Linked DNA regions of Gemmatimonas phototrophica. The protein of the gene in region 2 binds, or shares a complex with, the protein of the main gene of each other region. Links are inferred from orthologs where the notes say so. Each region holds a gene or a part of one and is shown on either strand. Other genes may lie near its edges.

What was found.
Region 1: the proteins of smc (region 2) and GEMMAAP_RS20925 are in contact, whole or in part, in a crystal structure (PDB 3ZGX), measured with the Bacillus subtilis proteins. The link is inferred for Gemmatimonas phototrophica from one-to-one orthologs.

Annotation. Positions count from the first base shown.
Region 1 is NZ_CP011454.1:1,991,419-2,005,402, reverse strand. Bases 1-2,943 are described here. They hold GEMMAAP_RS20925 (segregation and condensation protein A), read right to left. Parts: upstream 1,876-2,943; coding sequence 1,126-1,875; downstream 1-1,125. Other genes in these bases: rpsT (30S ribosomal protein S20), read left to right, coding at 2,870-2,943; GEMMAAP_RS08305 (site-2 protease family protein), read right to left, coding at 1,883-2,515; scpB (SMC-Scp complex subunit ScpB), read right to left, coding at 597-1,151; GEMMAAP_RS08320 (pseudouridine synthase), read right to left, coding at 1-309. Outside these bases: more of rpsT, read left to right, coding at 2,944-3,121; GEMMAAP_RS08295 (zinc finger Ran-binding domain-containing protein), read right to left, coding at 3,210-4,559; GEMMAAP_RS08290 (dihydroorotase), read right to left, coding at 4,796-6,094; GEMMAAP_RS08285 (aspartate carbamoyltransferase catalytic subunit), read right to left, coding at 6,094-7,053; bifunctional pyr operon transcriptional regulator/uracil phosphoribosyltransferase PyrR, read right to left, coding at 7,058-7,609; GEMMAAP_RS08275 (hypothetical protein), read right to left, coding at 7,754-8,230; GEMMAAP_RS08270 (ATP-grasp domain-containing protein), read right to left, coding at 8,479-9,711; GEMMAAP_RS08265 (ATP-grasp domain-containing protein), read right to left, coding at 9,765-10,982; GEMMAAP_RS08260 (hypothetical protein), read right to left, coding at 11,118-11,498; GEMMAAP_RS08255 (penicillin acylase family protein), read right to left, coding at 11,606-13,777; GEMMAAP_RS08250 (M28 family metallopeptidase), read right to left, coding at 13,826-13,984. UniProt on the Bacillus subtilis protein: Participates in chromosomal partition during cell division. May act via the formation of a condensin-like complex containing Smc and ScpB that pull DNA away from mid-cell into both cell halves.
Region 2 is NZ_CP011454.1:1,667,141-1,682,354, reverse strand. The notes cover bases 9,511-13,683. They hold smc (chromosome segregation protein SMC), read left to right. Parts: upstream 9,511-9,910; coding sequence 9,911-13,483; downstream 13,484-13,683. Other genes in these bases: GEMMAAP_RS06930 (flagellar hook assembly protein FlgD), read left to right, coding at 13,495-13,683; GEMMAAP_RS06940 (SPOR domain-containing protein), read left to right, coding at 9,511-9,911. Outside these bases: GEMMAAP_RS06980 (SOS response-associated peptidase), read right to left, coding at 1-631; rpsF (30S ribosomal protein S6), read left to right, coding at 790-1,182; rpsR (30S ribosomal protein S18), read left to right, coding at 1,186-1,407; GEMMAAP_RS06965 (YybS family protein), read left to right, coding at 1,410-2,561; rplI (50S ribosomal protein L9), read left to right, coding at 2,598-3,041; rsfS (ribosome silencing factor), read left to right, coding at 3,238-3,618; GEMMAAP_RS06950 (PD40 domain-containing protein), read left to right, coding at 3,624-6,896; GEMMAAP_RS06945 (SPOR domain-containing protein), read left to right, coding at 7,006-8,511; more of GEMMAAP_RS06940, read left to right, coding at 8,508-9,510; more of GEMMAAP_RS06930, read left to right, coding at 13,684-14,529; GEMMAAP_RS06925 (MBL fold metallo-hydrolase), read left to right, coding at 14,539-15,214. UniProt on the Bacillus subtilis protein: Required for chromosome condensation and partitioning.

The DNA.
Region 1 (13,984 bases), 330 kb from region 2 along the record:
GCTGGGGTCTTTGCGGGTGGTCATGGTGGCGGCCGGCTTGTTGAGCACGATCCACCGATGCGCCGTAACGTGTGTTTTGACCGGCGCCCCGTCGAGCGTAATGACATCGCGGGCGGGATCGACGACCTGTCCAACAAGAGCGACCTGTCCGTTTACCAGCACCCGTCCGTCGGCCACGGCCTGATCGGCCTCTCGCCGCGAGACGGCACCGGCACGAGCGAGGGCGCGCTGCACGCGCATGGGGCCTTCATTCCGCGCCTTGACGGTCCCGCCAGCCTTGTTGATGAACTGCCCGCCCCCCGGGATCATGGCAGGGCGTGGCGGACGGGGGGGGGCCTTCCGCGGCCCCTTGCCTGTCCCCTTCCCTCGCGATTCGCCGGAACGCGAGTCGCTGCCTCGGGATTCGCCACCGCGACCATCGCCGCCGCGCGTGGCCTCGCGCTTACTGCGCGAGGCGGGATTGATATCGGATTTGGCCGACGGCCGCGCCGACGGGCGCGCCGCAGGGCGTCCCGAGGAAGTACCGGAGCTTTTGCGGGGACCGCCACTGCTGTTGAGAGGACCGCCGCTGCCTCCGCCGGAACGACGCGGGGGCGTCACTCGGGCACGACCGCAGTGTTCCCGGCGCCACGCAGGGCGATGGCCAGTTCGTCAGCGCGTGGCAGTTCTTCGAGGTGCCGCAGGGCGAACTGCTCGAGGAACTGGGGGGTGGTGCCATAGAGCAACGGGCGGCCGATTCCTTCACTGCGCCCCACGATATCAATGAGATTGCGCTCGTGGAGTGACTTGAGGACAGAGCCAACGGCCACGCCGCGGATTTCCTCGATTTCCGCGCGACCGATGGGCTGGCGATACGCCACAATGGCCAGCGTCTCGAGCGCCGCCGCCGAGAGCTTGTGGGGGCGCACGGCCACCTGGGCCCGTTCAATGGCTTCGGCGAATTCCGCCCGGGTGAGGATCTGCCACCCGCCACCCTGCTCCACCAGTTCAACCCCGTGGCCGTCCACGTCGTAGTGCTCGCGCAGTTCGTCCAGCGCGGCCGCAACCGCTGCCGGGCTGGACTCCTGGTCGAGGGCCTCCAGTGCCGTCAGCGGGATTGGGCGCGGCGCCGCGAACAGCGCGGCTTCAAGCAGCTTCGCTAATGGCGTCACGACGGATCTCCACAGAGGCAAAGGCACGCGACTGCGCAATGCGCAGTTCACCCATCTTGGCCATTTCAAGCAAGGCGAGCAGCACGGACAGAATCTGCCACGGCTCCGCATCACGGCCCACGAGGTCGGTCCACTGGGCATGCCGACGCATGGCGAGAACGGCGCGCACGGTGACCATGGCGCCCGCCACGTCGAGGGCACGCGGTACGACTTCGTGGATCTTGGGTTCCTTGGTCGTCCGCAGCACGCGGTCGACGGCGGCGAGCAACTCACCAAGGGAGAGCGACAGCGGCGCGTTGAGCGGCGTGATGTCGGCCGCGATGGGGATGAAGCGACGCGGGAACTGGTGGCGACGCTCTTCGCCACGGCGTTCGAGCAGATCCACCACTTCGCGCATCTGTTGATACTCGAGCAATCGGCGGACGAGTTCGGCCCGGGGATCTTCCCAGGACTCTTCGCCGTCGGCGCGCGGGAGCAGCATCTGCGCCTTGATGCGCAACAGGCGGGCCGCCATTTCCAGATAGTCGGCGGCTTCGTCGAGCCCCAGCGTGCTGATGCGCGCCAGGAACTGCTCGGCAATGCGGGCGATGGGGATATCGTAGATGTCCAACTGCTCGTCGCGGATTAGCGACAGCAACAGGTCGAGCGGGCCGGTGAACTGGCTCAGCTCAATGACGAACGACGACGTTTCAGCCTCTAAGGGGCGAAAATTCGGTGCGATCACGCTGGGTTCACGCGTCGAAAGGGTTGGGCAGCAAGTACGGGATATACACCCGCTGAGCGAGACTGTTGAGTGCGAACGCGGGAGTCATCCACAGGTTCACCAACGGCCGCCCGAACGAAAGCAAGGCAAACAACAGCAGGAAGCCCACGGCCCCGATGCGCTGATACTGCAGCGACCAGCGCGGCGGCAAGAGATACTTGAATACATGCGACCCATCGAGCGGCGGGATGGGAATGAGATTGAACGCCGCGAGCACCAGGTTGATGATGATGCCCTGGTTCAGCATGAGTTGCAGAACGAACAGCGGCCGCGCAGCTCCTGGAAACTGCTGTCCGAGCAGCCCGACGCCCATGATGAGCGGAACACACGCAAACGCAATGAGGACGTTGACCGTCACGCCGGCGAGAGACACGATGATGTCGCCCTGACGATAATGCCGGTAGTTCCGCGGATTGACCGGCACCGGCTTGGCACCGCCAAAGATGGGGCCTCCAAGAAACGCCAGCATGACCGGTAAAATGATGGTCATGAAGGGGTCGATATGCTTGGCGGGGTTCCAGGTGAGGCGCCCCAGCTGATACGCGGTCATATCCCCTTGCCGGAACGCCGCATAGCCGTGCGCATACTCGTGGGCGACCATCGAGAAGAGCAAGACTGGAGCGACGAGAGCAAGTTGCTGGGCGAAATCCACCGCGGCAGCCGGGAAAAAATGAGGCGAGAGTCAGTGGCAGCGAACGCCGTCACCAGAAACGCGAATGCAAGCAAATCAGAGTGTGAAGGTAGCGTGGAAGAGGGGCGATGTCAAAAGTATTCCACACAAAAAGTTATCCACATTACTGATGATCGCCGTGGCGAGCTAACTCCATTACCGACCGCCGCTTGACTGGTCTGCCGGTCGTTTCTATGTTTACCAGTCTGTTCCGCCGTGGCCGGATTCCATCCGTCTGCCGGGTGGTTTCCACGTCACTGTTCAACTGGTTCTCAGGAGTTTTTCGTGCCGAATATTCAATCCGCAAAGAAAGATCTGCGGAAGTCGCGTGCGGCTGCGGTGCGTAACCGCGCGCAGCGCTCGGCGCTGCGGACCGCCGTGAAGAAGGCCAAGACGGCAACTGCGGCGGCCGATGACCGTCTTAGCGCCGTTTCGTTGCTTGATCGTGCTGCCCGCAAGGGGCTGATCCACAAGAACGCTGCTGCTCGCCAGAAGAGCAAGCTCGCGAAGCTGGCCAACAAGGCTGTCGCTGCGTAATCGCGCGCGTGCCTGTTGCCACTCAAGAAAAGGCCGGTCTCTTCGCGAGACCGGCCTTTTTGTTGTCCTTCGTCGCCAGGTGGCGGCGCTAGAACGCCGCCAACTCTCCCCCGCACCGCTCACAATACCATTCGGTGGGGAGATTCATCGTACCGCACTCCGTGCAGCGCAGGGTTTTCTGGGGCTCGTGGGCCGACGTCGCCGGCGCTGACGACATAATGGACGGTGCGGCGGGAGGCACGATATCCGCCGAATGTCCGGGTTCGGTGACCGAGCGCAGGAAGGCGAGATCGTCGAAGGGATCGTTGCCGGAGGGAGCCGCCGGGGGTGTGGCGGTCGTGGTGGAGACATCCACACGCGAGCCTCCCTGAGGCGGGGCATCATGATCGGCTTCGATGCCTTCCAGCGACTTGAGGAATTGGGCATCGGCGTCCCCACTTACATCGCCAAACATGGCAAGCGCATCGTCGAATTCCGCCGGGTTCGCTGGCGCGGCGGGCGACGGCGTGGGTTCAGGGACGGCGGTGATGCTCGACGTATCAAACAGCGCCGCGACATCCGCAAGCACGTCCTCATGGCGAGCACTGTGTGGAATCGGGTTGTCTACCATGCCGGACACGTCGATGTCCAACAGCGAATCTTCGTCAGGCTGCGCCAGGAACGCCGCCGCCGGCGTGCCCACTTCGTATGGCGAGCGAGCAGCCCCTTCGACCGTCTCCACCAGCATCCCCGCCGTCTCTGCCGTGGCTTCCGGGAGCGGCGCGGATTCTTCGTACGCGACAACGTCCGTCACCACGAAGTCCGTCTCGACGCGCGTCTCGGTCGTTCCGGCCTCAAGGTCAAAATCCTGAGGCGCGGACGATTCCGCCAGCCAGTCAGCGGCGGCGGCGGCGGTGTCAGTGCCCTCCTCAACGGCCACGGGCGCCTCGGACGCATCGGCGGACGGCGTTTCCAGGAGTTCCGGCTCAGGCGCGGGGTCTGGTTCTGGTTCCGCCTCCGGCTCCGTGCGGGCGCTGGCCAGTAGCGTCTGCACATCCGCCACTTCCACGGCCAACGTAGTTCGTTCGTCGCCGAGCGCGGTGATACGCGCCTCGATTTCCTGACGCACATTGTCCCATCGGTCGCCGTCGTATTCTCCGACCAGATTGCGCAGCATGCCTTCGGCCAGTTCTTCCTCATGCAGCGCCAAACGCGCTTCAAGATCACTGAGGCGCTGCTCGAGGTCATGCCCAATGGCGGACAAGCCGCCAATGTGCGACTGCAGGCGCACGATGACCTCGCGTCGGCGGCCGAGGTAATCGCCGTGTACCCGTTCGAAGACACGGGGCGGAGTTTCGGTCCGCTTGGCCTCCAGCGCGGCCAGCCAATCGTCATAGCGCTGTCGCTCAGCGACCAGCGTGCGCACTTCTTCGATGGACACGACGTTGGACTCCGTCATGAGGAACGAGGGGTGATTTCGGAGAGGCCCTCACTGCAGGCCATCCCGTGAACGGACGATGCGGAACGGAGGGGTGTCACGTGAAGGGCGGCGGTCATGTACTCAACTATGGCAGCCGTGCACACTTTGTGACAGCACGGGGTTGTCAATTGCTCCGCCGCGGCCAACCGGTGTGACCGAAGTCACACCGGTCCGTCCTGACGAGCTCAGGCGTGATCAGCCGTGAGCCGTCACCATTACGCCGTGTACACCACGCGACCGGCAACGATCGTATAGCGCGCCTGCCCCGTGAACGTATGTCCCCCATACGGGGTGTTCCGCCCCTTCGACTTGAACGCCTTCGGATCGCAACTCCACTGGCGATTGGGATCGAAGATGGTCACGTCAGCGATGCCGCCCCGAGCGAGCGTTCCGCCCGGCAGATGGAAGATTTTCGCCTGCTTGCAGCTCATGGCATCGACGATCTGCGGCAGCGTGAGAATACCGGTGTGCAACAGATACGTCGTGTTCACCGCCAGCGCCGTCTCGAGCCCCACGATACCGTTGGGCGCATCGGCGAACTCACGTTCCTTTTCGTCGTAGTGATGGGGCGCGTGATCAGTGACGAGCAGATCGATCGTGCCGTCGGCGAGCCCCTGCTGCAGCGCTTCGATATCCTCGGCGGTGCGCAGCGGCGGATTCATTTTCGCGTTGGTGTTGTAGCCGTCGACGGCATCTTCGGTGAGCGAGATGTGGTGCGAGCACACTTCCGCCGTGACGTTGATGCCGCGTTCCTTGCCCCAGCGCACGAGCTCCACGGACCCCTTGGTGCTGAGGTGGCACATGTGAATGTGTCCGCCGGTGCGCTTCGCGAGCAGGATATCGCGGATGACGTAGATCTCTTCCGCCTCGGCGGGAATACCCTTGAGCCCGAGCTTCGCGCTCATGATGCCTTCGTTCATGCTGCCGCCGCGCGCGAGCGTCATGTCTTCGCAGTGCTCGGCGATGGGCACGTTGAAGGCGCGGGCATATTCGAGCGCGCTGCGCATGAGCTGCGCACTTTCCACCGGACGACCGTCATCACTGAACGCGACGGCACCGGCGGCGACCATCTCAGCCATCTCGGCGAGTGTTTCGCCCTTCTGACCCACCGAAATGGCGCCGTACGGATAGACGCGCGCGTAACCGGCCTGCTCGGCCTTCTGCTTCACGAAGCCGACGACCGCCTGATTGTCGGTAACCGGCTTGGTGTTGGGCATGCAGCACACGGCCGTAATGCCACCCGCCACGGCACTATGCGCACCGCTTGCGACGGTTTCGACATCTTCGCGTCCCGGTTCGCGCAGGTGCACGTGGACATCGATAAAGCCCGGCGCGACCACGAGCCCCGAGGCGTCGAGAATCTCGGCGCCGTCCGGTGTGCTGATGGTGCCTCCACACGCCTCGACGATACCATTGCGCAACAGCACGTCGCCGACGGCATCGAGGCCTTGCGACGGGTCGATGATGCGACCACCACGAATGAGCAGGTCCCGTGACCCGATGGGATACGCCATTATGCCACTCCCTTCTTGGCCGCTTCGGCCAGTTCAGGCTTGCCACCGGCAAGCAGGTACAGGACAGCCATACGGACGGCAACGCCGTTCGTGACCTGATCGAGGATCACCGAGTGCGGTCCATCGGCCACGTCGCTATCGATTTCCACGCCACGATTCATCGGGCCTGGATGGAGGATGAGCAGATCGCGCGACGCCTTCTCCAGTCGTGCACTGGTGACGCCGAAAACGCGATTGTATTCGCGCAGCGACGGGATGTAGCCCGCCTGCATGCGCTCGAGTTGCAAACGCAACACGTTGAGCGCGTCGGCCCATTCGATCGCTTCTTCGATGCGATTGAAGACCGTCACGCCCATCTGTTCGATGGCGTTGGGAAGCAAGGACCGCGGGCCGCAGACCGCGACCTGTGCGCCAAGCTTGGTGAGCCCCCAGATGTTGGAGCGCGCCACGCGCGAATGGAGCACATCACCCACGATGCAGATGCGCTTGCCGGCAAGATCACCGAAGCGGTCACGCAACGTGAGCATGTCGAGCAGCCCCTGCGTGGGGTGTTCGTTGGTGCCGTCACCGGCATTGACGACGTTCGACTCGATGCGTTCGGCAAGGAACTTCGCCGCTCCCGAGCCGCCGTGGCGGACGACGACCATGTCGATCTTCATCGCTTCGAGATTGCGCGCCGTGTCGACGAGCGTTTCCCCCTTCGATACGCTCGACCCGGCGGAGGCCACGTTGACGGTGTCGGCGCTGAGGCGCTTCTCGGCGAACTCGAACGAAATACGGGTTCGCGTGGAGGCCTCGAAGAACAGGTTCACGATCGTTGCGCCGCGCAGCGTGGGGACTTTCTTGATGGCACGTTCCGAGATTTCCCGGAACGGCACCGCGGTGTCGAGGACCAGACGGATCTGGTCGGCCGAGAGCGGCGCAAGCCCCAACAGGTCCTTGCCAAGGGGACCAGCCATACGCTCAGCCCTCCTCGTCGCGGGAGGCAATCTCCACTTCGTCGCGGCCGTCGAGTTCTTCGATGAAGACATCGACGCGTTGTCCGGCGGCCACGTCTATCCGGCGGCCCACGATGTCCGCGTGAATGGGCAGTTCGCGTCCCCCGCGATCGATGAGCACCGCGAGCGCAATGCGTGAGGGCCGTCCGAAATCGGCCAGTTCGTCGAGCGCCGCGCGTACGGTACGGCCCGTATAGAGCACGTCATCGACGATAACCACGCGCTGATCGTCGAGTGCCCACGGGAGCGACGTGGCTCCCACCACCGGGCGGGGCCCAACGGTCTGCAGGTCGTCGCGATAGAGCGTGATATCGAGAGCGCCGGAAGCGACCGTCACCTTTTCCTGGCTCTCGATGATGCGCACGATGCGCTCGGCGAGTTGCACACCGCGCCGCTGGATACCGACGATCACGAGATTATCGGTGCCGGCGTTGAGTTCAACGATCTGGTCGGCCATGCGGCGCAGCGTGCGATCGAGCGCGCGTGCGTCCAGCACTGTGGTGGGCTTGTTGGGCATGGCGGACAAGTTAACAGCGGCCGGGCGCCCCGGGAGACTGTTGCGCGACCCGGGCGAAACACAAAGTGGCGAGCGCCCCCCCGGACGCTCGCCACTTCCCTACTTCACTGCCACTGGAGACTGCGATTTTTCAGAGCGGCCAGCTTACCACTCGTGGTGAGACCGCGGCGGTTCGGTGCCGGCCGCCTTGGGCGACCACAGCCCATGGAGCGGCGACAGGTGACGCGCGGCGGTGCGAGCGGCCCGGAGCCGGGCCTTGTCTACCGGCGGGATATGCGAGGTGGCGGCGTACATGGCGATATCGGACGCGGCCTCCATGGTGGCCTGCGCAAACCCCTGCGACCAATCAGGGCCATACGGGTGCGAGTCCGCCCGTTCCTCAACCCCGCGACCGAACGCCACACACTTGTCGGCCGCTTCCTTGAGCGTGCGACTGGACGCGAGGTGGGCGACCACCACATGCAAGCCGTCGCGGCGACCCATGTGATATGTGGGCGACTGCAGGGCATTCCCGGCCGGTGCCTCAACGACCCCGGAGGCGATGCCGGTGAGCATCACACACAACTGCGAGAAATACCCGCGGATGGGATCGACTGGCGGTTCTTCGAGAATGGGCGACATGAAAACGGTTCCGGCAGAGAGGGATGCATCGCGGCCGCCTCAACGCGGCCTTCGCACACCAGTAGGGCAAAGCGTGTGCCGCGGCCCAAACACCCTTCAAATCACCGTTTTCCCTCTGAAACCACTCGGTATGTGTTTCCACGCAAACGGTTGAGCTTGCCACACGTTGCATCGAAACCACCGGGAGTGAGGCACGGACGCCACAGATCGACCTTCCGTGCCAGCAGTTCCCGCCACCCCGGTATCCGTTATCCGGCGTACAAGTGGAGATCAGTACCCACGAAATCCGCCATGTCCTTGCATGTCTGCCAGTCGGGATGACGCAGCGTCACGTACCCGTCGGACAGCAGGGTGCTTTTCCAATCGCGGCGAGGCGACCCGAGGGTGAGCAGATCAATCGTGCAGATCGCATCACCCAACCGGCTCTTGATGCGATCGAGCCCTTCAATGCGCTGAATACGCCCCTGTCCATGCGCGCGCTTGGTAATGCAGGCGCAGTTATACGGTCGTTCGACGGTCAGGGAGAAGGCGCCGTGCAGCTCGGCCTCGGCCCACCCGGCAAACAGGTCCACGTTGCTGGCAAAGTTCATCAGGTCCACGGTCCGGGCACCGGGCGGGCGGGCACCAATTTCGCCGAACACCACCTCGCCATTGGATTTCCGGTACCACTCCATATGGGTGAATCCGGTATCGTAGCCAAGGATCTTGATGACCTGTTCGCCGAGGGCAATGCCATCAGTCACCCACGGATCATCGAGATGGCGGTAGGACAGCGTCTGCGGCGAGATCCACTCGTTGGTCCGCGCAATGAGCGGACGCGGTCGGTAGTGACCAACGTGGAAGTACTTGATGTCCCCGCCGGCACAAATGGTGTCGTAGGTGAACTCTTCGCCGTCGATGAACTCTTCGACGTCCACCGTTTCAATGTGCCCCAGCTGTGCAATGGCCGCCGCAACGGCTTTGGCGTCATCGCAGCGGAAGGTGTCCATGGATCCCGCCCCGGCGATGGGCTTGATGATGAGCGGGTAACCCACCTGTTCGGCCGCCGCCCAGACCTCGGCGGCGGTACTGGCCACCGCGTGGTGCGGCACCCGCACTCCGCCATCGGCCAGCGCCTGCTTCATGAGGTCTTTATTGCGGAACTTGAGCGACTGCTCATACCCTTGCCCCGGCACGTCGAGCGCTTCCCGGATCTGCGCCGCGAGTTCAATACCGGGCTCCCAGAGACAGCAGACGCGATCGAGGGTGCGAGCCCCCAACCAGCGACGGATCTGGTCAATGGCACTCGGCACGTTGGAGAACAGGTCGGGCACCTGCAAATAGTCGCTCAGATGCCGCCGGGCGAGTTCGGGCAGATCGCTCGCCGGTCCGTCGGCCACCCCCAGCACCGTGGCACCTTGCTCGGAGAGTCCGCGGGTGAACAAGGGCATTTCGCCGGGAAACCCCGGCGTGATCATGAGGACGGTTTTGGATATGGACACTTGGAGGGCCGACGGGTCGGTGGTGGCAGAACGACGACGAAACGTGGTCGCGGCTAACGGAGAATGACCTTCACAGTGGAGATGATACGCGTCAGGGCGTTTTGCACCACCCTAGTGTCGGGGTGGCGCACCATGATGAATCCCTCGCCCTCGTAGCTGCCGGTGGGCGCCTGCCCCGGATAGGGGAGCCGTTCGTCGCAGATCAGGTGATGCAGCTCGCGCCGAACGAGATCAAGCCCTTCCACTGCAGCCACGATTCCCTGCCCCTGTCCTCGCAGGTAGGCTGTGCCAACGGCATACCTGCGCTCGGGAACCGTGAACCGTCCGTCGATCATGAGGCGCATCCAGGCAGTCACGAAATCCATGTCGTTCGCGCGGGACACCATGGTGGTGATGTTGGCGCCAGGTGGCCGGGCCGCAATTTCACTGATGGCGACCGATCCATCGGGGCGCCGGAACCATTCGCAGTGCGACACGCCGGTGGTCATGCCGAGTACCTTGAGCGCCTTGTCGCCCATGGCCTTGATGTCGTCGTACTGGGGGGTATCGATGTCGCGCGGGAGAAGCACCGTCCATTGGATCCACGGGTTCTCAATGACGTCCAGCGGTGTCGGAGCGTATCGTGTCAGCGAGTGCCAGACCGGCGCGCCGTTGATCGTGACCGTTTCCAGCGAATGCTCCGTACCACGCAGGAATTCCTCGGCGAGCATGGGATCCTGCGGCGACGGCGCGTAGCGTTGAAGGGCGGCCTCCAACGACGACGCATCGGTTATGCGCTCGGTGGCCTTGGCGCCAGCGCCGGCCGGCGGCTTGATGACAATGGGGAAGCCCACGTCGGCCACGAATCGTCGGGCGTCGGGAGCATGCTCAACCAATTGGTGTCTGGCAACGGGCACGCCGGCGGCACGCAAGACGTCCTTCATGCGGGCCTTGTCGCGGAAGTTTTGCGCGGCCTCGCTGGGGAGCCCGGGAATTCCCAGCTGCTCCCGGACAGTCGCCAATGGCCACTGCGTTTGCTCGTAGGCGGCGAAACAGCGTGAGACCGCCCCATGGGCCGCGGACAGGCCTTTCACTGCCCACGTCAATTGCCCGGCGTCTGTGACATCGTTCACGCGCCAGTGCCCTACCAGGCGGGCGGCGAGATGAGGAGGCAACTGCTCCAGTGCCTGTTGGGCAATGACCGCGAGGCGGATGTGAGGCAGTGCCAGCGCCGCCTCAATCATTTGCGTGGCGGCGGGGGAAAAGAACGGGGCAACGAAGATTACCAGCATGGCGGCGGGTAGCGGAGATATGCAACGCGGTGCCCCCCAAGCAGGGGAGCACCGCGTGGAGAAACTAGTGCGACAACCATCGTTTCGGCGACCAACAGCCCGGCGATCCGCACGGAGTGGCCTCCGAGCCAACGATTACATGCAGACCCAGGGCGCACCGGTGGACTTGGCCGTGGCTTTCGTTCCCGACGTTTCTTCGGCCGCCGTGAAGGTCACGCTTTCCGTCGTACCCTCGTCCATGGACTGCGTGGTGCACTGGACCGTCTTGCGCAGCACGAACTCGCCCTTGTCATCGACATCGACCACACCAAAGTCCTGCGGGCTGCGCGCGCCCGGCGCGCGAGTAGCGGTAATCTTGAGCTTGGACTTGGCAGGCCAATTCTTCCCCTTGATCACGAGGCGGGCGCCATCCTGCGCGCGTTCACCTTCAATCTTGAGTTCAGCCTTGGGCTGGCCGACAAACGCACTGGCCTGCGAAGTGCCCAACGTGAGGGCCGCAGTTGCGAGAACAGGCACCAGCAAGCGGCGCACGAGATGCTGCATCGTGGGTGACTCCCCTGAAGTGAAGTGAAAAGGTCTGGAAAATGAACGTCAAAAGCGCCCAGAAGTAAATGCCTTGGGCATTATGGGCTGGGGGTGTACTGCCGGATTGTGTGAGCAATCACATCTTTGGCGGTGAATCGCACCGGCTTGAACTCCCCGCGGGCGAACATGGCCGCCTGGTCGGCATGGTGCGGGGACTTGGGATCGGTGCTTTGTCCGTAGGCAAGGATCGAATACGCCCGCGGGGTGCGAGGACCGAACTCCACGGCCAGTACCCACCCATCTCCACTGTTGGCCGCCCGCTTGCCATCAGCCTGTTCTTCGTAGGTGAGGACGCGAAAGCAGCCAAGTGCCCCGCTACAGCCACCCACCGGCACATCCACGCCACCGCGCCGGACCCGGTGAACATCCCCCCAGGCCACATCAGGGCGTCCAAACTTCCGAGTCGTTTCGTTCATGGCCCACAGCAGGGCGTCAACCGCTTTCTCCGGCTGGCCGAGCCCTCGCGGCGTTTGTGTGAGCCGCGCCCACGACCACTTTTCGGCAAAAGCGGAATCGCGCGCCTGCAACAGATACCGGCGCCAGAACGTCTCGAAAAGGACACCGCCGCGGCTGGTCGGAGCGACAGAGTTGTTCCACGCCGCCAGGATGGCGACGGCCAGCATGGCCGTGGAGTCAGTGGCCACCGGCGAACGTTTCACCGCCGCCAGCAGCTCCGGCTTGACACGATCGGCCAGCAGCATCCGCATGGAGTGCTTTTGGCGGACGACGTCTTCCAGCGAAAACTTGCGGGTGTTGGCAATGAGCTGGAGCGCCAGCTGACTGCGGAGCCGCAGTTCGCCGCGCTCCACATTATCGGGATAGCGAGCCGTATCGAGCAGCGCGCGGAGATTGGCAAAATGCGGCGCGTCGTTCTCATTGTGGACGTACCCTCCCGGCGGATTTTGGGTTTGCGGGAGGGAGTCGAGTGTAATAAGCCGGGTCCAGATATCCGCCGAAGTACGCGCCGGAATGGGCACCGAGTCGTGGCCGGACGGATGCGGCAATCGCGGAATCGTGGCCATCCAGATCGTCAGGATGTTTCCGGCGCGGTCGGCATAGGTCAGATTGGATGTGGCGCGCGCGCGCATGGCGAGTGCCTGCTTCCATTCCTTCAGCGACTGCGCGCGCATCATGGCCAGAAACTGCGCACCGGCACGGTATTCCCCTTCGGGGCCCGCGCGGACGATGTACAACTTGTCGTGGCTGCGATGGATGACTGGACCGAGCGGCGTGGTGGCATATCGCCGCGTGGTGGTGCGCAGGCTGTCGCCGTCCCGCGAGACTACCGCGACGTCGTCATAGCGCACCGGCACGCTGGTCCCATCGAACAGGTAATGATCCGGCTGCGTGGCATCGAGCGCCAGTTCATACACCTCGTCGAGATCGGTCGCATTGTTGGTGGTCGCCCATCCGAGCTGCGCATTGAATCCTCCAACAACGGAGAAGGCGCTGCCAATGCGAAAATCACCGTAGAAGTCGAGCTTCCCGGGGAGTGTGACGTGGGCCTCCCAATACCCCGCGTTCCAGTTGAGATGAGGATTCCGCAAGAGGATCGCGCGCCCCGAGGTCGTCCTCGAGGGAGCCAGCGCCCACGCATTGGAGCCCACGTCGGCATCGCTGCCAAGAATGGGGCGTGCCGCAATGTCTGGCTCTTCACGACTGGCGTCGTGTTCGGGCGGTGTGACCCGTGCCAATGAATCCCGACGCAGCCACCGTAGCACCAGATTGCGGGCGGCGGTGGTGTTGGCGGTACCGATGTCACCGGCCGCCACATCATGACCATGGAACACCGGCTGCGCCCATGCCGGGAGGGTACCACGATTGGCCGTGATGTAGCGATTGACCCCTTCGGCGAACCCATCATACATGGCCCGCGTATCGGCATCGAGCAGGTGGTATGTCTGCTGTACCCGGGCATGGATACGCATGGCGGCAAAGTCCGACTCCATGCTGTCCTTGCCGAAGGTGCGCCCCATATACCCCTTGGCTCGCAACAACGAAATGACGACGCGCTCCTGGTAGTCTTCGGCCTGGGCAAAGCCAAGGCCGATGCCCAGTCCCCGGAACGTTGTGGCCTCGATATGGGGTACGCCGAACTCGGTGCGGCGAATCGTGGGCTCGTCCGAGATGGCGGTGCGGTTTGCCCCGCCGAGAAGACATGGCAGCAGCAACGCCGCGGCGAGGCGGCATAGGTGCGAAGGTGCGGACATGGAGAAGGGGAACCGAAGAATGGAACGATGGCAATCCAGTCTGGACAGTTACCGCTCCAGCTTGAAGCCCTCGTCGATCGCGGGACGTTTGGGAGCGTTGGCGACAAACCAGCCGGTGAGATACATCCACTGCGTCATCCGCGTGAGCTTCGGATAATTGATGCGCTCGGGTTTATCGCGGGGGGTGTGGTAATCGGGGTGCAGATT
Region 2 (15,214 bases):
GTGTATTCACCACGGTGCTCACCGGGTAGGCCCGCATGGGGCCATCAAAGGGCCGGATCAATCGCTGGGCCAGAGCCGGGGGCGTCGCCGGGTCGAGCCATTCCGCGTAGTCCTCCTCGTGCAGAATGACCGGCATCCGGTCATGCAGCGGCACCATGGTGCTGTTCGGGTCCGTGGTAATGAGGCAGCAGGTCAGCAGCGGATCGGCATCTGGCTGGGTCTTGGGAACCCACCGCTCCCACAGGGCGGCCATGGCAAAGGGGCGATCGTCGGCCATGCGGATGCACCAAGGCTGCTTGACCTTCTGGCCGGCGAGCACCTGCCACTCATAAAAAAGATCGGCCGGCATGATGCCGCGGCGGCTCTTGAAGGCGCCCCGAAAACTGGGTTTGGTGGCCACCGTCTCCCCGCGGGCATTGGCGAGCCGGTTGCCTATCGCCGGGTCGTCGGCCCAGAACGGGACGAGTCCCCAGCGGGCCATGAGCCCCTGGCGCTCGCCCCGGTCATGCAGGACCAGTGGGACCGCCTGCGAGGGGGCCACGTTGAACCGGGCGGGGAGCCCGGGAAAGGTGACCCCGAGGGGGAGGGTGCCCAGACGGGCGGGATTTCCGAAGCCGTAGCGACCGCACATGGCTGGTAATCTATCCGGCGGAAAGCCGTTCGGGGCTTTACCCGGCCCCCCGGTCTGACTAGCCTTTAAGGCTCATCAGGAACACGACCGTGTTCTTCGACCCTCCGCCCGCGGATCGGCACTGCGGGTGGCAAACAGACCACAGGGAGGATTGCCGAGTGGCAAAGCTCAAGATCCGCCGTAATCCAACGCGGCAGTACGAAGCCGTGTACATCTTCGACAGTGCGCTCGAAGATACGGCCATTGCTGAAAAGCTCGAGAAGCTGCAGGGCCTGCTCCACCTCGCCGAACCGGCGACGATTGAGCACTGGGGCCGTCGTCAGCTTGCCTACAAGATCGGCCGTCACGAGAACGGCTACTACGTCATCAGCAACTTCACCACGGCACCGGCTACCCTGCCCGAGTTCGAGCGTGCGCTCAAGCTCGACGAAGGGGTGATCCGTTACCTGGTCACGCTGTATGAGCATGAGCTGGGTGCGCCCAAGCTCTCCGATGAAGAGCTCGCTTCGCGCCGTCGCGCGGGCGATGATGACGACGACGACGAGGATTAACCCATGCGCCGCCAGAAGAAGCCCTGCCCGATCACTGAAGCGGGCATCCGTTACGTCGATTACAAGGACGACCGTCTCCTTGCCCGTTTCATCACGGACTACGGCAAGATCCTGCCGAGCCGTTTGAGCGGCGTGGACGCGCGTCATCAGCGTCAGCTGTCGAAGGCCGTCAAGAAGGCGCGTTTCCTGGCGCTCCTTCCGTATGTGAAGGGCCAGACGGCGTAAGTATGAACGGAGCGGTCGCGCCGGGTCTCGCCGCGACCGCTCCGCAAGAGCGCGGATGGCGGTGGTTTGTGCTTGGCATGTTGCTGATGGTCGCCGTGACCGCAGCACCGGCTTGGCCGCCTGCCCTCGCGCTGTTGGCTGGTATGGTCCGGCTGTTGCTTCCCGTGGAGCAGTTTGCGCTGGTGGTCCTCGTGGCTATCGCATCCTGCGCCTTGGTGGGGTGGTGGGCGGGAGGCCGTTTGGTGCTGGGGCTCGTGTGGGGGCTCGCAGCAGGGTACGTGGTGTGGAAGGTGCCGCTCCCGCTCTCCGGGTATGGTGCGTTCCTCCGCGGCTGGGCGGTGACGTTAGGCGCGGCCTTTGGGCTGGTCTGCCTGCTCACGGCCGCCAAACCGTTTCTCACCCGGGCCCTGGCAGCGGTGGCCTTGGCCGGAGTGGTAACGCTGCTCGGGCTGTCCGCCCGCTCGGCCAGTGGTGCCGGGGCTTTCGATGCCGCCGCCCAGATGCTCTCTCAAGAGTATCAGCAGCGGCTCGGCGCCTCGCTCGACGTCTGGCGCGGGCGGACGGCCTCCGAATCGTGGCGCGGGTTCGCGCAGCGGTTCCCGGAAGCTGTGGCCCGTACGGAACGGTTGGAAGGGTTGTTGATTGCACTCGCGGAACCACGGCCGGCCTCAGCGTCGGTGGGGGGCGCGCGGGTGGCACCGCTGGTGGTGTTAGCCCCGACCCTGTTGGCGCTGGAGAGTCTCCTCGCGCTGGCGCTGGGGTGGGCGGCGTATCACCGCCTCACGCGGGCCCGTCTGGGGCCGCCTCTGGCGGCGCTGAGGGATCTGCGCTTCAACGACCAATGGGTGTGGGGATTGATCGTCGGTGTGACCGTGCTGTTGCTGCCCACGCTGGTGGAGTGGCGCACGGCCGGCCTCAATCTCGTGGGGTTTTTCGGGACACTGTATGCTCTTCGGGGCGCCGGAGTCCTGGTGTGGTACATCCCGGATCGGGCAGCGGTGTGGGTGCTGCTCGCGCTGGCGGTGCTGGTCCCGGTGCTCGGGCCGGTGTGGGTGCTCGTCGCGTTGCTGACGATCACCTTCACCCTCGGACTGGGAGATACGTGGCGCGATTTTCGGGCGGGCGCAGGTTCGCGCCGGCCGTGGTCGCCTTAATTTTTCTTTCTTTCACCGGTTCGACCCGGAGTTCCCATGGAAGTCATTCTCCGTAACGCCGTCGACAAGCTCGGACATCCTGGTGACATCGTCTCCGTGTCGCCGGGCTATGCCCGCAATTTCCTCCTCCCCCGTGGCCTCGCCTACGAAGCCACCCTCGGTAACCGTAAGCGCATCGCGGCCGAAAAGAGCCGCCTCGAGGCGCTCGAGGGTGAACGCAAGGCGGCCGCGCAGGCCGTGGCCGACAAGCTCGCCGAAGTCTCGGTGACGTTCGCTGCCCGCGTGGGCGAGGAAGGCAAGTTGTTCGGCTCCGTGACGGCCGGCGACATCGCCCACCAGCTTGAGGCCCAGGGCTTCAAGGTGGAAAAGCGCCAGATCGAGCTCAATGAGCCCATCAAGGCGCTCGGCATGTACAAGGTGGCCGTCAAGCTGCACGCCGACGTGCATCCCGAAATCAAGGTCTGGATCATCAAGCAGTAATCTGGATCACTATCCAGGTCCCGAGGGGGAGTCCGCACACCGGGCTCCCCCTCGGTCTTTTTTCGTCAGACCGGCAGGCTGGGCATCCACCCCCCTGTCCGTGTCGTAGTTTTGTAGGCAACCTTCGGGACGGTGGCGGGGTACCGAAATTGCTCGTGGAACAGAGCCCCGCCACGATGCCCTTACCAATAGAGACATGGCTGAACGACGCCCGAGCCCCGGAGAACCCATCGCCCGCCGCGCTGCTGCGCTGGCCAGCGACCTGAAGGCCACTGATATCGTGGTCCTCGATCTCCGTGGTGTGACGGATATGACCGACTTTTTTGTTATCGCCTCCGGGACCTCGGACACGCACGTCCGGGCGGTCGCGGAGCACATACAGGCAGGGTTAAAGGACGGTGGGGTGTCTACCACCATGACCGAGGGACTCACGCAGGGCCGGTGGGCGCTGTTGGACTACGCCGACTGCGTAATCCATGTCTTCCATCCCACCTTGCGGCAGTTCTATCAGCTGGAGCGGCTGTGGAGTGATGCCACACCCGTCCGGTTGGACGCCGAAATCACGCAGGGAGCATAATTCGCATGGCGCAGGCGCAGCGGTGGTCACGACTCGGTACGGCTCTCCAGTTCGCGGTCGCGGCACTCGGTGCCACCGCGCCGCTGACGCCGCTGGCCGCGCAGCAGTACTTCGGCCAGAACCAGGTGCAGTACGACCGGCTCAACTGGCGGGTGATCGAGACAGAGCATTTTCTCGTGCACTACTACCCGCAAATCGGGGATGTCGCCCCCGATGCGGCGCGCATGTCCGAACGGGCCTATGCGCGGTTGTCCCGCCTCACCGCGCACCAGTTCCGCGAAAAGAAGCCCATCCTGATCTTCGGGTCGTCGGGGGACTTTGCGCAGAGCAATGTCTTCGGTGATCTGGGCGAAGGCACCGGCGGTGTGACCGACCCGCTGCGCCAGCGCATGGCCCAGTTCTTCAGTGGCGATTGGGCCAGCTTTGAACACGTGCTCATTCACGAAATGGTGCACGTGTTCACCTTCGACATTTTCTCGCGCGGGCGCGCGGGCGCCGGGTTGCAGAACCTGGCCATGGTGAACCCGCCCCTGTGGTACATGGAAGGGTTGGCCGAATATCTGTCCATCGGGCCCAACCATCCGTGGACCGATGCGTGGGTGCGTGACGCGGTGGTCAATAACACGTTGCCCAGCATCGCGCAGATGACGGAACGCCCCGACAAGTACTTCCCGTATCGCTACGGGTTGGCGCTCTGGCAGTACGTGGGATCGCGGTGGGGCGACGAAGTCATCGGCGAAATCATGAACGCCACGCCCAGCCTCGGCATCGATCGGGCCTTCCGTCGGGAAATCGGCTTGTCGCTCGACGAACTGAGCGCCGAGTGGAAGGGCGCCATGCAGGCCAAGTATCTCACGGCCGTGGCCAACCTCGATCGCCCGCGCAGCTTTGCGGAGCCGTTGCTGTCGCAGAAGCGCACCGGCAGCATTGCCAACACCTTTGTCGCCCCGGCCCTGTCGGACGATGGCAAGTACATCGCCTATGTCGGCTATGGCAGCCTGCTCCGCGGCGAGGTGTTCCCCGAGTTGTACCTCGCCAACGCCGAAACGGGCAAGCGCATTACGCGCCTGGTAAAGACCACGACCAATCCGGACTACGAACAGCTGCGCTTCATTTATTCGCAGCCATCGTTTTCGCCGGACGGCAAGTTGTTGGCTTTCACCGGCCAACGTGGCGGGCGCGACGTGCTCTACGTCATGGACGTGGCGCGCCGCAAGGTGATTCGCGACTTCGACTTCGAACTCGACCAGGTGTTGAGTCCGAGCTTTTCGCCCGATGGGCGCAAGATCGTCTTCAGCGGCATGCGTCGCGGCAGCAGCGACCTGTACGTCGCGTCGCTCGATACGCCGGGCTACACACAGCTCATGAAGGACACGTACGGGGATCTGTCGCCGTCCTGGTCGCCCGACGGCAAGAGCATCGCCTTCATCACGGAGCGCGGCCCCGACACCGACATGGATATCCTGAAGATCGGACCATGGCGCGTGGCGCTCTACGACTTCGACACACAGAAGATCAACATCATTCCCGGTCAAGGCGGGCGGAATATCAACCCGCAGTGGGCGCCCGACAACAAGTCGCTGGCGTTCATCTCCGACCGCACGGGCATTGCCAACATCTTCCTCTACGACTTCACCGATCGTGAGCATTATCAGCTCACGAACGTGCTGGGGGCGGTGACCGCCACGGCCGAACAGTCGCCGGCACTGACGTGGGCGCGAGGCGCCGACGTGATGGCGTTTGTGTATTACGAGCAGACGGATCACGCCATCTGGAAGGTGAAGAATCCGCGATCGCTCAAGAAGCAACCGTATCGTGATCCGGTGCTGGTGGCGCAGGCACAGCAGGCCGCCAACACACCCGTTGTCCCTGCCGCGCCAGTTGACCCCACGGCGCACCTGCGTCGCGGCACGGTGCAGGACACCAGCGCGGCGCGACAGTCGTTCTATCGTCCGAGCACCGGGGTGACGGCGCGCGTGTCGGCAGAGCTGCCCGCGAGCGTGCTCGCGCGACAGGCGGAAACCGTGAGTGTGAAGGCGATGCTCGATAGCTTCGACTTCAACCTCCCCGACACCACCGGGTTGAGTGACGGTCGATACAAGGGCAAGCTCACGCCGGAATATGTGGCGCAGCCGAGCATTGGCTATCAGCAAGGTGGCTTCGGGCAGGGCACGTACGGCGGCACGACCATCGTGCTGAGCGATCTGCTGGGCGACCGGCGTCTGGCGCTCTCTGGCTCCATCAATGGGCAATTGAGTGACGCGCAGGTGTTCGTTGGCTACACCAGTCTGGGGCGTCGCCTGCAGTACACCTCCGGGGTGGTGCAGCAACCGTTGTACCTCATTTCCGGCTTCTTCGAAACACCGCAGCAGAACAGTCAATCGCAGTTCGTGCAGACGCAGGAGATCACGCGCCTGGTGGTGCGGCAGATGTTTGCCACGGGGCTGTATCCGCTCAACCGATTTACCCGTTTCGAATTGGGGGCGCGCTTCCAGAACGTGGACCAGCAGGTGTTTTCGTTCAACCGCCTGGTAGACTACGGCCTTGGCTTTGCCTCCGGCTTCGAACGGGGGCCCACACGCAACGTGGCATCGGCCAATACGCTGTCGCCGTATCTCGCCTTCGTCACCGACAACACGCTCTTCGGCTTTACCGGTCCCATTACGGGCAAGCGCGTGCGCATGCAGGTAGAGCCCAGTGTGGGGACCTGGCAGTGGACCGATTACCTGGTGGATGCCCGGTCGTATCTGCCCATTCTGTTCAACTACGTCACCTTCGCCACGCGCTTGACGGCCAATCTGGCGGTGGGCCGTGACGAAACACGCTTCCCCAAGTGGATTGGGCGCCCCGACTTCGTACGTGGCTATAATCGCGAGGACATCGGGACAGTGGGGTGCACCGGCTTGCCGAGTGACGACGGATCGTCGTGCAGTTCGGCGGAGCTGATTGGTAGCCGGGTGGCGTTTGCCAATGCGGAACTGCGTTTCCCCTTGCTGCGACGCTACGGCAATCGCACCAACCTGCTGGGGGGCTTCCCCCCCATTGACGGTCTGTTCTTCTACGACGCCGGTGTGGCCTGGTCCAAGGGGCAGACCCCCACCCTGTCACGCGGTGCCGGCTACAACGTGGACACCGACCGGGCCCTGCTGCGCAGCTATGGCTTTGGCCTGCGCATGAACCTGTTCAACATCGCGATCATTCGCTGGGACTGGGCCAAGCCGGTCAGCCGGCCGGGGGCCAGAGGGTTCGGGACCTGGTTCTTTGGGGCGTCGTATTAACCCTGGTTGGTAGCGACGCCTCGGGACCGGCGTTTCTGGAATTCCGAAGTACCCGGTACCCAACCCGCAACCCCTCCCTGCAGCGCCCCTGCGGGGGTACCTTTCCCTCGTGCGCACGCTCCTCGCGTCGGCGCTCGTGCTCCTCGCGTGCGGCTGTTCCGATCGCTCGTCCCGCCCCTCTGGAGCCGACGCCACTCCCAGTATTCCCGGCGGACCCGATCCCATCGTTCTGCGCGTTTCGCGCAACGGTGGTGTGTTGACGGCTGCGCGCTACCCGGCGCTCGACACCACCATCTGGCGCTCCGCGTCGCGTGTGCCCCCGTTGAATCGCTTCGTCGCCTTTGGCGCCGAAGACGGCTACCTGGCGGCGGTCGATACCAGCGGCGCACCGGTGCGCGTCGACCTTCGCGTTGGTAGTGTGACCGTGGCTCGTGAAGACACCGTGCGTGCCGTGTCCTCGGCCGATGGCGGATCGATCTACGCGCTGACGGCTGGCGGCGACATTGCCCGCTACACGCCAAGCGGCAGCGATTGGTCCTTCACCCCGCCGCTCCCTGCCCAGACGCTCTTTGCCCAGCCCGATGGATCGGTGGTCGTGGCCGGTGCCCGCGGCGATCGCGCCATCGTCTGGCGGGTCCGTCCGCCTCAGCAGACCGTGTCCGATTCCATTTCGTTTGACGTGGGCGGCGACGAGCGGTCGTTGGGCGAAACGATCGAACGCACTGCCGGCAACATTGGCGACCGGGTGTACTTCGGCGCCAATGAAGACGTGTTGGCTGTGCGCACCCGCGACCTGGGTAAAGCGCTCGATGTGAGCATGGGCGACCCGGTGCGCGCGATTACCGCCACGCCCAGTGGTGATCGCCTGTTTGTGGCGCTGGAAGGGGAAGAAGCGCTGCGCATTGTCGACCGCTTCGAAGAAGGGATTACGGGCAAGATTGCGCTGCCGGGCGTCCCGCGCGCGCTGCGCATGGACCCCATGGGGCGCGTGCTGTTGGCGCAGGGGAACAAGGACTCGGTGTTCGTGGTGAGCCTTGCCAGTGACGAAGTGATGGGGGTGGTACAGAGTGAGTGGCGCGGCGACCTGCCGCTGGTGCTCCCTGATGCCGCCATTGCCGTGACGCGTGGTGATGACGTGGTGTTCGCGCATCCCACGTCACTCAAGGACATGCGGGTGGTTGAAGGCGGTGCCAACTCGTTCTGGCACACGTTGCGCTGGAACGGCTTCCGTCCGCGCGCGGCCGGTCTCGATCAGCCGGTGCAGTTTCGCACGAGTGCCCCGCGCGATTCGGCGGACCGTCTCCCGGATTCACTGCGAGCGGCGGCCGAAAGCACCGCGGTCCGCACGGATTCGGCGGCGGGATCTACTGGCGCCGGCGCACCACCGACGGGCCAATTCACCGTATCGTTTGCCGCCATTCTCGACGAAACGCAGGCGCGCTCGCTCGCGGCCCGCATTCGCGTCGATGGACAGTCGCCGCGCATCACCACGTCGGAGCGCGCCGGCAAGACGTTGTTTCGTGTTGTGCTCGGCCCCTTCCCCACGCGCCCCGAGGCGGAACGCGTCGGCAAGGCGTCGGGGCAAAGCTACTGGATCTTCGAGGGCGCGCCATGACTGCACCCGGTTCACTGATTGCTCCGTGGGAAGTGGAAGGACGTCGGCTGGCCCCTCTGCTGGACGGCGTGAGTGCGGTGGTCGTAGCCGCCAATGACCCGTCGGTGGCCGTGAGCGTAGCCATTGGGGTGGCGCGTGCCCATGGCCAGCGTCGTCGCGTGGCCATTGCCGACCTGATTGGTGAATCGCCGGCCATTGAGGCACTGCTCACTGGCGACGATCCACACGGCATTGCGGACAGTTTCCTGTACGGCGTTTCGCTGAACAAGATTGCGCGCCCCATGCAAGGCGCCGATAACGTTTTTCTGATGCCCAGCGGCACCGAGTCGGTGGATCATCAGGATGTGTACGCCAACGACCGCTGGCGCCGGTTGGCCGCCGGATTTCACCAGGTGGGGGCGCTGCTCATTGTGGTGGCGCGTCCGCAGGTTGCGGGCTTCGCGGAGTTGTGCGGGTACATCGGCAGCGTCATGCCGGTAGGTGAAACGGCGTTTCCGGCGCCTCCGGGCATTCCGCTCATTGCGCCACCGGCCCCGCCACCGCCGCCAGCGGCAGAACCAGTTGAGGCGCCCAGGCGCGAAAGCAAAGCTCGCGCGCGTGAAGCCGCGCAGCAGGACGAAAGCAGCCGCACGCGTCGCTTGTGGGTGCTGCTCATTCTGCTGGCCGCTATCGCCGTAGCCGTTGGGGCCTTGTGGCCGCAAATCGTGGAGCGACTGCCGGCGCCGCTGGCAGCGCTGGTTACCGGCGCCCAACCGGCACCGGACAGCACCGCAGTGGTGGTGCCACCCACGCCCATGAACGTGGCGCCACCGGCTGACAGTCTGCAGCGGGATTCACTGGGCAACGTCATCGGCGACAGCTCGCGCCTGGACAGCACGGCCACTGACAGTGTGGCAGCGTTGCCGGCACCAACGGTGGCCAACCCCGCCGACTCCGCTGCGTCTGCCCGCTACGCCGTGTACTTCGCTACGGCCAACACACGCGCCGCTGCCATGCCCGACCCCAAGGTGCGCGCGCTGGAAGCGGTTGCTCTGTCACCGGTCATGGAAGGCACCGAGCAATGGTTCCGGGTCACGGTAGGCGCCGCGGCGGAGCGCAGTGAAGCGGAAGCCTTGCTCACGCGATTGCGCAACGAAAAAGTCATCGGGTCAGGGAGCATTGTCTCCGTGCCCCTGGCCTTCCGCATTGAAACCAAGGTCACGACCCCGCTGGTCCCCACGCGCCTCGCGGCGCTGGCCACCCGGGGAGTGATTGCGTACGCACTGCGTCAAACCGACGGCAGTGCCACCATCTACACCGGCGCGTACGAATCGCCGTCGCAGGCGATTCCGCTTGCCGAATCGCTGCGCGCTGCCGGTGTCGCGCCTGTGCTGGTTTATCGAACGGGGAGAGCGTTCTAGTGCGTCTGACGAAGCTCGAAGTCCATGGCTTCAAGGCCTTTGCCGATCACCTGGAGTTTGTGTTTGAGAAGGGGGTGACGGCCATTGTTGGCCCGAACGGCTCCGGCAAATCCAATGTCTCCGATGCGGTGCGCTGGGTCCTTGGCGAACAGCGTGCGCGCGCCATGCGTGGTGCCAAAATGGAAGATGTCATCTTCCATGGGTCATCGGCCCGCAAGCAGGTGAACATGGCGGAAGTGTCGCTCCACTTCGACAACACGGAAGGCGAACTGCCCATTCCGTTCAAGGAAGTGGTCATCACGCGCCGCCTGTTGCGTTCGGGCGAAAGCGAGTACCTGCTGAACCGGGCGCCGTGCCGCCTGCGCGACATTCAGGACCTCGTGCGCGGTACCGGCCTCGGGGCCGACTCCGGCGTGGTGATCGAAAGCAAGATGATCGATTCCCTGCTCTCAGACCGCCCCGATGAACGGCGAGAGCTGTTTGAGGAAGCGGCTGGCGTAGGGCTCTATCGCGATCGCCGACGCAGCGCCGAGCGTCGTCTTGAGGAAACCACGACCGACCTCGCACGCCTCGACGATCTCATCAACGAAGTGCAGAGCCAGGTGCGTTCGCTGGCGCGTCAGCGTCGTCGCGCGGAACGGCATGCCGAGCTGACCTCGCGCCGCTTTGCGGTGGAGATTTCGCTTGCCACGCGCGAGATGGCCGCCTGGAAGGACGAACTCGAAGCACTCGACGGGCGGCTGGCAGAGTTGCGTGGCGAAGTGCCGGGCTCCGAAGAGCAGATCGCGTTGGCCGAACAACTGCGCGAAGAGGCCCACGCCGCGCGCGGAGCGGCAGAAGCCAGCCGCGTGGAGTTGGCCAAGCTGGCCGCTGAACAGCGCGACAAGACGCAGCGTCTCGAGCGCGAATTGGCGGTGGCCGAAGAGCGTCAGCGCAGCACCACGATGCGGAAGCAGCGTGCCGAGCAGGAGCGCCAGGATAACGAGGCGTTCGGCCGTCGTCTGCGCGAAGACCGCGACAAGGCCGCGACCGACCGCACCACGCTGGAACAGGAACTGGCCGACGCCGGTGAGGCGCTGCAGCAGCGACTGTCGGCCGAACAGGTGGCGCGTGAGTCTGTACAGGTGGCCCGCACCGCGCTGGATCAGCTGGAGCGGCAGGTGCGTGAACACCGGGACCAGGCCCGACGCATTGAACTGGACCGTGATGGGGCCGCGCGCGAACAGGCGGAGACTCAGCAGCGCCGCGAAGCGCTCGACGTAGAGCGGCAGAATCTGGCCGACGCGTTGGACGCCATTGAGCGCGAGCTCATCAACGCCCGCGAGCAGGTGCAGCTCACGCAGGAGAATGCGCAGGATGCGCTGCACGAGCTCGAAGGTGCTCGGCTGAGCTGCGCCACTGCGCGCACTGCCGATGCCGAATCGCGATCGATGCTCGCCAGTGCGGTGGAGTTGAGCACCAATCTTGAGGGCAAGATGAACGCCCTCGCGGCGCTGGAACGTGAGCGTGTGGGGTTGGCCCCGTCGGCCGCCAAACTGCTCAAGGAGCGCGAGCGATTTGGTGACGGCGCCGTGCTGGGGCCGCTCACCGACTTCCTCACCGCAGACGGCGATACGGCCAAACTGGTGGAGCGCTACCTTGGCGCCACCATGCACGCCATCGTCGTGCGCGATGCGGCCGCGGCGTCGGCCGTGCGCCAGTGGCATGCGCAATCTCAGCCGGGCCCCATTCTCCTGCTCCCACTCGACGTGGTCATGGAGATGTCCTCGCTGGAGGGGGCGCTGGGCGGCAGCGTGCAAACGCAGGGACCGGCCTCGCGGTGGGTGCAGGTGCTCCTTGGCAAGGTCCGCGCCCTCGACGGCGGCGACGCCTTCATTGACGAACGTGGGGCGGTCTACCTTCCGGGAAATGCCGGCGGGCCTGGCCCCCTGCAGCGCCGCGCCGAGCTGACCCGACTCGAGAGCGATCTCGCGGCCGCCGATGCCCGTCGTGACGAGGCGGCGATGGCGGCTGACGCGGCGCGACTGGCGTTGGCCGAAGCCGAACGGGCGCAGCAAAGTGCGATGGAAAACAACAACCGCGCGCAGCAGGAATCGCGGCGAGCGGTGGAAGTGCAGAACGAAGTGGATCGGCGTCGCGAGCGGGCCGAACGTGAGCTGGCACAGTCGAGCGCCCTCGCGGAACGCCTCGTGTCGCGCCTTGAGGAGCTCGAGCAGCGCACACGGCAGTTGGCGCAGCAGGCCGAAGCGCTGCACGCGCGGGCCGGTGAAGCCGACACCGACATTACCGCCGCGCGCGAAGAACTGTCCGTCTTCGAACGGGATCAGGAACAGGCACGCGAAGCCCGCGCCACCTGGCAGGTGGCGCAGGCGCAGGCCCAGGCACGGTTGTCCGTTGCCATTGATCGTGAAAAGCGCCTGCACGAGGAAGACAGCACCGCAGCCGCCCGCATTGAAGCGCTGGCGAAGGAGCTCTCCACGCTCAGTGAAGCCGATCAGCACCTGGCCCAGCAGCTCGACGGCTGGCGTACGGAGCTGGAGACGGAACAGAAGAGCATGGCCGACGCCGAAGGACGTCTGGCCGACGCCGAACGGGCCGTCGCGGCCGCCACGGCGGCCTCTGATGCGTGCGAGGCCACGCTTGATGAAGCCCGCCGCCGGGCGACGGCGTTGGGTGAGCAGCTCCACGGTGCGCAGTTGCGGCATACGGAGCTGGCCGGTCGGCGCGAAACGATTCGCTCACGTCTGGAAACAGAGTGGCGTCGATCGCTCGATGACCTGATGGCCGGTTTTGAAGAACTCGAACTGCCCACCGACGAGTTGCGGAGCGAGGCGGCCACGTTGCGCGCGTCGCTCGATGAGCTGGGGCCGGTGAATCCGCTGGCCATTGAGGAACATGAGGAGGAGCAGCGTCGCCTCGAGTTCCTCACCAGCCAGCGCAACGACCTCGTGGCGGCCAAGCAGTCGCTGCATCAGGCCATTCGGGAAATCGACAGTACGGCCCGGGAGCTGTTCCTCGCCACATTCTCGCAGGTCCGCGAAAACTTCCGCCAGATCTTCCTGCGGATGTTCGGCGGCGGCGAGTGTGACCTGCGCCTGGAGAACCCGGACGCCCCGCTCGATTGCGACATCGAAATTCACGCGTCACCGCGTGGCAAGAAGACGCAGCGCATCCACCTGCTCTCCAGCGGAGAACGGGCGCTGGTCGCCTTGTCACTGCTCTTTGGCATCTTCCTCACCAAGCCGAGTCCGTTCTGTCTCATGGACGAAGTGGACGCGCCTCTGGACGATCAGAACATCGGTCGGTTCGTGAAGATGCTCAACGACTTCAAGTCGCGGACGCAGTTCATCGTCATTACGCACAACCCGCGGACGACGTCGGAAGCCGCCGACGCCGTGTACGGCGTCACGATGCAGGAGCCGGGCGTGTCGAGCATCGTGAGTGTCCGGCTGCGCAACGGGCCGTCCGTGGACGCGGAACCGGGGAGTGCGCCGCCGGAGCCCGACATCAGCCCGGAGGAGGTCTCGGTGGACGACGCCGATGCCTCTGAAGCGGAGCCGTCACCCGCGTGATGGGGGTTCGCATGGTGCGTCCCTGGGGGGCGGTTCTGCTGCACACATTGGCAGCCGGACTCGCCCCTTCGGCGTTACTGGCGCAAACGGTGATTGTGGACGGCCCCGCGCAAACGGTGCTGCCGTCGCTCACGCCGACGCTTCAGGTGCGAGCCATCGGACTGGGGCCATCACGCCCCATTCAATACAACCTGCAGGTGGCGACCACGTCGGATTTTTCGGTGCTGGTGCTCGACAGCACCTTCAATTCACCAGACAGCGTACTCACCGTGCAGATCACCCGCCCGTTGCCCAGTCAGGCCACGGTGTATTGGCGGGTCGGCGCCCGCTCCTTCATCGGGCCGCAGGCGCAGTCGCAGAGCTCTGGGGCGCGTGTGGTGCCAGCGTGGCTCACGCTCGTGGAGCCCAACTCTCCGCAGGGGAACCGATACGATATCCGACGCCCTCTGTTTGTCTGGAGGAGTGCGCCGGTGACCGCCGCGACCGGGCCATGGCGCTATGACCTGGAAATTCTCAACGTGGGGCGACCGGAAGTCGGGGTGACCAATCTGCGTGACTCCACCTATCGCCCCGCCATCGACCTGCAAGCCAACGCCTCGTATCGCTGGAATCTGCGCGCCATTCTGCCCAATGGGGAATCGATCCGGGTGTACAGTCAGGCCACGTTTGTCATCACGGATCCGCTGCTCCCCACCACGACGCTGCTGTACCAGAACTTCCCCAATCCGTTTCCATCGGCAGTGGCCTTCGCCACCTGCTTCTGGTTTGATGTGGGCAGCGACGGCGCCAAGGTGTCGCTGGATGTGCTGGACCTGCGCGGCAATCTCGTGCGCACCGTGGTACCGGGAAACGATGGAATCCAGGACTTTGAACCCGGACGATACGGCCGTGGCGCACCCGGGGCATCCAGCAACTGCGACAACCGCTTCGTGTGGGATGGTACGGCCACGGATGGACGCACGGTGGCCCCTGGTGTGTACCTCGCACGATTCCGCGCGAACAACGGAGCACCCACGTTCCGGCGCATTGTCTTCAAGGGTCGATAGCCCACCCCGATGCGACTAACGACCATTGGCACCGGAACCGCCGCGCCGCATCCTTCGCGCGTGGCGTCTGCGCATCTGGTGGAAGCCGGTGAAGTGCGCCTGCTCCTCGACTGCGGCAGTGGGGCCGTCCATCGGATGGCCAATCTTGGCGTGGCGTGGAGTGACATCACGCATGTGGCCCTCACCCATTTTCACGCCGATCATATTGCCGACCTGCCGCTGCTCATCATGGGATGGCGGTGGGGGCAGTTGCCGCCGCGGAGTGCGCCGGTCACCATCTACGGCCCGCTGGGGACGGGCGCCCTGCTGGAGCGGATGGCCGCGGTGTACGGCGGTTGGCTGCTGGCCCCCGGCTTCCCGCTCACCGTGCGGGACATGAGTCCGGACGAGGTCATTCGCTTGCCGGGCGACGTGTCCCTGCACGCCTGTGCGGTACCACATACCGCGGAGAGCGTAGCATATTCCGTCAGTGAAGGAACGCGGCGGCTTGTGTACACCGGCGACACCGGCGTAAGCGAATCGCTGGGCGCGTGGGCACGGGACTGTGACCTGCTGCTCGCCGAATGTTCTTTGCCCGACACGATGGCCATTCGTGAGCATCTCACCCCACGACAGGTCGGCGCGTTGGCAGCACAGGCCGCCGCGCGGCGGCTGGTGCTCACCCATTTCTATCCGCCGGTGGAGG